2 regions of the Halioglobus sp. D3-4 genome follow, and region 2 is predicted to be linked to the other one. Evidence: predicted binding sites of a transcription regulator. Region 2 holds the regulator's gene; the other holds the start of a gene.
The links. Region 2 encodes FNR, which switches genes on or off when oxygen is low (the NO sensors DNR and NnrR bind a similar motif). Its sites were predicted from a motif close to TTGATNNNNATCAA; they were not measured.

Region 1 (4,260 bases), 270 kb from region 2:
ACACATGCCAGACCAACTCACCGTTTAACAGTGGTTCATGCCGCTCTCGTGGCGGCCGGCGCATGGTATTCTCCTCGGTCGGCTCAAAGGCCAGGGCGATGCCCAGCGTGATCGCTGTAATCAGGTTGACCCACAGGATTTGAATGGGCGTGATGGGCAGTGTCATCCCCAGAAGCAAGGCGACGACAATCGTCATCGCCTCACCCGCATTGGTCGGCAACGTCCAGCTGATGACTTTTTTAAGATTGTCATAGACGGTGCGCCCTTCGCGCACCGCAGCGACAATCAGACGCGAAATTATCGTCAGCGAGCACCAGGTCCGCCGCCTCCTTGGCCGCTTCGCTGCCGGTTTTTCCCATCGCAATCCCGGCATCCGCCCGCTTCAGCGCCGGCGCATCATTGACCCCGTCGCCGGTCATCGCCACTGTCATTCCATGCGACTGCAACGCCATTACCAGCCGCAGTTTATGTTCCGGGCTGGTGCGAGCGAATATATTGCAGTCGAGCACCGCCTGCCGCAGGGCGGCATCGTCCAGTTTATCGAGATCCGCACCGGTAAGTACATTCCCGGCATTTTGCAATCCAACCTGACTGCCGATCGCGGCAGCCGTGCTGGTGTGGTCTCCGGTTATCATCTTCACCTGTATCGCCGCGTTGCGACATTCGGCAACCGCAGTGATCGCTTCGGCGCGCGGCGGATCTATCATCCCCACCATGCCCAGCAGGGTCAGAGAACCGGCCACATCCTGATGTTCCAATACCGTATGCCCGGGCGGCACTCGCCTGACGGCAAAGGCCAGTATACGTTGACCCTGCGCAGCCACTGATTCCGCGCGCGCGTTCCAGAAATCGGTGCCCAACGGTTCGGTGGTACCATCGGCAGCACGCTGATCGGCGCACATCGTCAGGATTTGTTCCGGCGCACCTTTGACAAATATAAACGCCTGCCCTTCATGATCGTGGTTTAACGTCGCCATGAAGCGGTGTCTGGCGTCAAAGGGAATCGCGTCTGTACGGCCCCAGCGTTTTTGCTCGGCGGCGGCATTCATATCCATTTTCCCGGCACAGGCCAGCAGCGCACCCTCCATGGGATCCCCTTCCACAACCCAGGCATCCTGCTGGCTACGCAAGGTCGCATCGTTACACAGTACCGCTGCCCGGGCGAGCTCCTCCAGCACAGAGTGCTCTGCGTGGGATACTTCAGCGCTATCCAGGGTCAGTGCACCTTTGGGCTCATAGCCATTACCCTGCAAACCAAACAGATGGCTCTGCGTAACTACCGACGCCACCATCATTTCATTGCGCGTCAGGGTCCCAGTTTTATCCGTGCATATCACCGAAACCGAACCCAGGGTTTCAATGGCGGGCAGGCGCCGCACTATTGCGTTGCGACGCGCCATTGCCTGAACGCCGATCGCCAGGGTAATGGTGAGCACCGCCGGCAACCCCTCCGGAATGGCAGCGACAGACAAGCCCACCACAGCCATAAACATCTCGGTTAAATCGTAATGCGCGACAAAATGACCGAAGGCGAGCAGGATGGCAGCTACCACCAGAATCATCACCGTCAGCCACTTGGCGAAAGTGCCCATCTGCGCCACCAGCGGCGTTGTCAGGGTTTGTACTTCTGACAGCAATCCGCTGATACGCCCGATTTCTGTCGCCGAGCCTGTCGCGACCACCACGCCCTTACACTGGCCACCAATTACCAGGGTGCCTGAGAACGCCATGCACGACCGATCCCCCAATGGCGAATTCCCGGCTACTGCCTGGGTCTGTTTCTCCACCGCGACAGACTCACCGGTTAAGATGGCTTCCTGTACGGATGTGCTGTGAGTAGTAAGCAGGCGCAGATCGGCTGGGACTTTATCACCTGCCTCCAGCAGCACGATATCGCCGGGAACCAATTGCTCACCCTCGATAGAGATACGCTCGCCACTGCGAATCACACTGGCACGCGGTGCCAGCATATGTCGAATGGCTTCCATGGCCTGCTCGGCCTTGCCTTCCTGGATGAAGCCGATAATGGCATTGACGATCACCACAGTTAGTATGACTCCGGTATCAATCCAATGACCAAGCAGTGCTGTTATAGCGGCAGAGCCAATCAGCACATAAATCAGGATATTGTGAAAATGCAGCAGGAAGCGTATGAATGCAGAGCGTCGCGCTGCCTGTGGCAGGCGGTTAGGCCCGTGTGCGCCGAGGCGCGCTTCTGCCTCGGTCTCCGTCAAGCCATGGACGGAGGTTTGCAATTCTTCGAGCACAAGCTCGGCAGGCGAACTGTGCCAGTTCGATCCAGTATTTAACTCTTTCATACCCTGCATTCCAGCCTGACGACAACCCGATTACCGACTCAGAAAGTCTTTATGGTAATCGGCGCAGGCTAGACAACATTAATTTGTATCAAATATTTGCCGGAACGCCAGAGCTTGGCGACGAGATGGTTATCCCGCCAACTTCGATGACCAACCCTTACTTCAATCCTGCGGTAACAAGACGCTGTGCTTCTTCACGGCCAGCGAACGCCTCGCCACTGTTTACGGCCGCCTTCAACTCTTTCTCTGCTTCTGCCGTGCGCCCCAACGCCAACAGTGTCACGCCGAGGTGATAGCGTATTTCAGGGTCTGTTGATTTCTGCGAGTAGGCTTTGCGCAAATAGGACAACGCCTCCTTGTTCTCGCCCTTGCGCGCCAGAATCCAACCTACGGTATCAAGCAGTGCGGCGCTGTTCTCTCCAGCAGCAGCCAACCCTTTGCGCGCCACGACCAGCGCCTTGTCGAGATCTTCCTCGGCATAAATGTTCGCCAGATTGTTCAGGATAGCAGGATCGTTGGAGTACGCCTCCAGGTCGAGCAACTTCTCATAGTACCGTGCTGCCTCCGCGAGTTTACCCTGACTCAGATAGCTGTCGGCGACCAGCCTCACCGCCAGCACAGGGAGAGAAGACTTTTTTAACGTTGCGGTCATCACCTCAGTGAATTCACTGGCGTCAATGCCCTGCGAACTCAATTCATAAAGCCGGGCAATGGCATCAATGTTGTTTGTATCCAGTTGAAACGCTGTCAAAAAACAGTCCCGGGCGACTTCCGGCTCGCCGCGATCCAGTGCGATATCACCGAGCAGTAGCGAACTGCCGGTGCGCGGGCCAAATTCGCTCTGCAGTGTTTCAGCGATAGTTTGTGCACGCTCTACTTCTCCGTCTGAAAAATCCAGGCGCGCCAAATCAAGCCTCAACGCGTAGGATTCTGGCTCCAGTGTTAATCCCTGTTGCAACGCTTTGCGCGCCGCCTCCGGGTTGTCAAAACGCACGTAGATTGCCGCCAGTTCACGCATTTTCTGCGGATCGTGTTTCCACATGGGATACAGTCGGCTGAGGGTATTCTGCGCAAGTTCGTCTTCCTCCATTTGCATCGCAATAGTCGCCTGACGCAGCAGATAGTCTACGTTGAAGGGATGCTCACTCACCAGTTTCTCTACGATAAACTTGGCGGCCTCCCAATTTCCTGTCTGGGAGTAGATCTCCAATTGCAGTTCTCGGGACCCAACCGACACGCTGTCGTAGGCATACACCTTGTCGCTCCATTCGATGGCTTCATCATACCTGCCCTGCAAATAAGCGATTCTCGCCATCAGTATCAGTGCTTTGGTATTGCTGGGCATTTGCTCAATGATGCCTTTGAGCACTTTACTCGACGCAGCCAGATCCCCGCGCTTCTTGTACAGCATAGCCTGGTTAAAACGCGCGTCGGGATCAGCGGGCGCCAGCTGCTGTGCTTTTTCGATATAGCGCTGCGCTTCATCCAGGTTGCCGAGTGTCAGATACGTTACCGCCGCAAAATTATTGACGCGCACATTGTCCGGGAAGGAGGTCTGCAGCTGGATCACCGTTTCCTGTGCAGCGTCGGTTCTACCCAGTGCCAACTGCAGTACACCACGCAACAAACCGTAGCCAAGTGGCTCAGCCTCGGTAAACTCCTGCGCGTCCAGCAGATTCAAGGCCTCCTGCAGTTCCCCTGTGGAGCGAATGAGTTCTGCCTCCAGCATGACAACATAGGGGTTGTCTCCAACACCATTCAGCTGCAATTTTTGCAACAGCTCTTTTGCCCTGTAGGTATCACCTGTGTGGGTATAGAGACTCAATAGCTGAATGGACAACCCCGGGTCATTCGCTATTTCCGCCTCCCGGCTACTGAGGAGTTCCGTCGCCCGCCTGATCTCACTGTTGCGAATGTAGATGTCGGCAAGTAATCGCGTGGC
Region 2 (4,260 bases):
AACCAGGTTTCGATCGCATATCTGGGCTGTTCAGCACTGGAAAGCGACTGTGTTCTGTGCAGTAGCAGGTGATCAAAAAACAACAGGTCACCCTCGCGGAATGTCGGCGCCTTGATGACCTCTTCCGGGTATTCATCCAAAATCGCCTGCGCTGCAACAGTCCAGTCCATTACGCCAGAGCCGGTTCGAAACTTCTGCATCAATCTTATCGGCACAATATCCAACCCGTGCACGTCATAACCGGGCCCACAATTCGACAGGGGTATCCAGCAATTCAAACTGGCTATCTCCTCCCCCATAAAGGCACCATCCTGATGAAAATCGATGGGCTCGGCCGGCGACTGCGATCTTCGCAACGTCCACTTGAAAACGGACACACAGGGTGTGTTACCGAAATAGTCGCGCAGCAGGGTTTTCATCGACTTCCGCTCAAACAGATCGAGAAGTTTCTCGACCACATTCGGCATTTTCACTGTCAGGATCGATCCGCCAAGGCCGAGAGAGCGCCCCAGTTTTGCCCCGTTGGAAACGGTATTCGCATAGGTAGGATTGGATTTCTTCTTCATCGCGATGCTGTCGTTTGTTTCTTTTAGCACCGGGGTGATATCGCATTGTTTAGTCAAATATCGCCCGAGTCGGCCACGGCCACGAGTTCTTACGGAAAAAGAGTAGTCGATATACGATTTCATCGTTTTCACGTCATTCTGATCAAAAAAATTCCTTACGATGACACACCCACTCTCTCGCATCGACTGCTTCAGGAATTCAACCGTGAGTTCTGATGCTTCGACTTCAGGCACACGGCAACTGGCCACCGAGATGGTGTCGGTTCGCGCGTCAATGACACGTTCTGAGGGCTGTGACTCTAATTCCTTGAAGGAGAGAATCCTGTTATTGAGGCGCGACAGGTATTTGTTTCTACTGAGAAGATGATCGCCATAAAGGCTCAGCTTCCGGATGAGATTGGACACAATTACGCTTCGCTCTCGGGAATTCACTAATCGCGCGGAGTCTATTACAGGTATGCGGTAGGCACAACTTGTGGGAACCAGAGTTAGCCAGGACTTTAGCCTGTTGACCTGAATCAACGAAACGATTCCGATCCCCTGTTATTGTCAGGCCTTCGTCGCTACCAGACATGACAAACTGAGTTGGACATGGCGCAATTGCCCACGGATGTGAGCCACCTTGACCGGACAGCCTCTGAGATTCTGGCTGGGCGTGCACTGGCAGAAAAGTATAGCTGTCAGGGGCCTCGCTATACCTCCTATCCCACCGCGCCACAGTTTCGCGAGGACTTTCCCCACGACCAATACACGCATTGGCTGTGCAATAATGACGAGCGTAAAACCGCGCCACTGTCACTGTATGTTCACCTGCCATTCTGCCATGACATTTGCTATTACTGCGGATGCAACAAGGTCGTCACACGCGAGCAGTACGCCGTTCGAAACTACCTGCGTCGCCTCAAAATAGAGGTGGAACACCAAGCTTTTGTGGTCGGCAGTAGTCGACCCGTGACCCAGTTGCACTGGGGTGGCGGGACGCCGAACTACCTGGACAACGGCGAACTGACCGAGCTGATGCACCTACTGGCCAGTCACTTCCGCTTGCTCGACAGCGGCTACCGGGAATACTCTATTGAGATCGACCCCAGAGTAACGGACTTCGATACCATCGCTCTGCTCAAGGGCCTGGGTTTCAATCGCATCAGCCTCGGGATACAGGATTTTGATCCCCTCGTGCAAAAAGCAATCAATCGCATTCAGCCTTACGAACAGGTTGCGCCATTAGTTGAGAACGTTCGCTACAACAACTTTCGCTCATTGAGCTTTGATCTGATTTATGGCCTGCCCCATCAGAGCCGCGAAACCATAGGTGATACGCTGGAAAAGGTTATTGGCCTGAAGCCTGATCGCATCGCCTGCTACAACTATGCCCATATGCCGCAACGCTTCAGCAGCCAGCGCGCGATAGACCGATTGGCCCTGCCAACACCGGATGAGAAGTTACTGATGCAATGTATTATCAGCCAGCGGCTGCAGGATGCTGGTTATCTCCATATCGGCATGGATCACTATGTATTGCCTGAGGACGAGCTGGCCATCGCGCAGCGCGAAGGACGTTTGCAGCGTAATTTTCAGGGCTATTCGCTCAATATCGCCGAAGATATGTTGGGGCTCGGGGTTTCCGCGATCAGCCAGTTGGGTGATTTCTACCTGCAGAATGAGCGCGACCTCGCCGCTTACTACGAGGCGATTGATCAGGGCAGGCCCACCGCGTACCGCGGTTTTAAAGTAAGCCGTGAGGACAAACTACGACGGTTTATCATCATGAGCCTGATCTGTGAACTCAAGCTGGACATTACCGAGTGCAATCGCTGCTTTGGCGTCGACTTTAACGCGAGGTTCCGGCGCGAAATCGACAGGATGCGCCAAATGGAAACGGACGGCCTGCTGCAGATAGGCTCCGATGAAATCCTGATAACGGAACTCGGTAGACCCTTCCTGCGCAATATATGCATGCTGTTTGATGCCTATCTGGATACCCGGGTAATCGACGCTTCTGCAAAAACCTTTTCGGCGACAATTTAACGACTATGGATAGTTTAGCCTACACTGGAAATCCTCTATACTCGCCCCTACGCTATGTAGGGAAAAGCCCGATGACTTCCAACATCTCAACTCCAGCCGATGAAGAGTTCATACCCTGCCAGCACGAGTACCGGGTGAACTGCGGAAACTGCCGTCTCAACAGTATATGCCTGCCCCTCACCCTGGAAGATGACGACATCGTTCAATTGGACGATATTATCCAGCGCAGCAAACCATTGCAGAAGGGGCAACACCTGTACCGTGAGGGCGACGAATTTCAATCTGTGTACGCCGTGCGCTCCGGCACGCTAAAAGCCTACAAGACAACCGATGACGGCCGCGAGCAAGTCACGGGGTTCTACTTTCCGGGCGAAATCGTCGGCATGGATGGCATCAGTAAGAATGTGCACGATTCATCGGCAAGAACACTGGAAACTTCTGCCGTGTGCGAAATCCCGTTCAGCTCCCTGTCCAGGCTCAGCACCCTGATGCCAAACCTGCAGCACCACTTTTTCCAACTGATGAGCCAGAGAATCACTGAAGATCAGGTGTTAATCACACTACTTAGCAAAAATTCCGCCGATGAACGTGTCGCGGCCCTGTTGCTCAGCATCTCCACTCGCAATGCGCGCCGCAAGTTGAGCGCTACCCATTTCCGCCTGCCGATGTCACGGGTCGATATCGGCAACTATCTGGGATTGACAGTAGAGACCGTGAGCCGTGTTTTCAGCCGCATGCAGAAGCTGGCGATTCTTCGTGTCGATAACAAGGAGATCGAAATCCTTGATGCCCAGGCCATGCGAGCTATGGCGAATGTAGCCAACTGAGTACACATGCAAACCACGCTTCTCAATCAACTCTGCCCGCACCAAATACCGATGTTACTCGGTAGAACAAAACGGCATTGTCGTCAAATAAAAACTCCAACGAGGGAGATCTGCCCCCAATGATTCAGCATACCTTTGGTTTATTGGTCAGGCCCACTACACAGTGGCACACCGTTGCCGCAATGAGTGAGAATACCCTGCGTACTCTGCTTCTCTACCCGTGCCTGCTCGCAATACTGCCCGCTGTTGCATGGTATTACGGCACCACAGAAATAGGCTGGACAGTCGGCGATCACGGCGAAACCATACGCCTGACACGTGAAAGCGCTCGCCAGATATGTATCCTCTTTTACCTGACCATGCTCGCGTGTGTCGCGATCATTGGTTATTTCGTGCACTGGATGGCGGCCACCTACGGGGCGGAATCCAGTACTGTGCGGGGCATCGCGATTATTGGCCTGACGGCTACGCCGCTGTTTCTCGCTGGCGCGGTCGGTTTCTACCCGGTGCTGTGGCTGGATATGCTGATCGGCGTCGTCGCTGTCAGCTGGTCGGTGTACCTGATGTATCTTGGAATACCCATTGTGATGAAAATCCCCGAGGAGCGCGGCTTTCTGTTTTCCAGCGCTGTTTTGGCCATCGCACTGGTCATTCTGATCTGTTTGATGGTCGGTTCTGTGATCCTCTGGGATTTCGGCGCCGCACCGGCGTTTACCGATTGAGCGGGCGCTACGGATAGCGCTGCCACTACCTTGCATACTTTTTATATTGGAATAGAACCATGAGCGAGCTCAACACTGCACTGGAACACCCCACATACAACTACAAGGTGGTGCGCC

Region 1: the regulator FNR is predicted to act here: its motif matches at 2,397-2,410, upstream of AC0L6S_RS07845 (cation-translocating P-type ATPase).

What each region holds. Positions count from the first base shown of each region.
Region 1 is NZ_CM147907.1:1,800,778-1,805,037, forward strand. Features, by position in the region: gene AC0L6S_RS07840 (cation transporting ATPase C-terminal domain-containing protein) at 1-274, opposite strand, end outside; gene AC0L6S_RS07845 (cation-translocating P-type ATPase) at 249-2,318, opposite strand; gene prsT (XrtA/PEP-CTERM system TPR-repeat protein PrsT) at 2,476-4,260, opposite strand, start outside.
Region 2 is NZ_CM147907.1:1,531,861-1,536,120, forward strand. Features, by position in the region: gene AC0L6S_RS06655 (hypothetical protein) at 1-971, opposite strand, end outside; gene hemN (oxygen-independent coproporphyrinogen III oxidase) at 1,158-2,594, shown strand; gene fnr (fumarate/nitrate reduction transcriptional regulator Fnr) at 2,666-3,421, shown strand; gene AC0L6S_RS06670 (Yip1 family protein) at 3,541-4,143, shown strand; gene ccoN (cytochrome-c oxidase, cbb3-type subunit I) at 4,203-4,260, shown strand, end outside.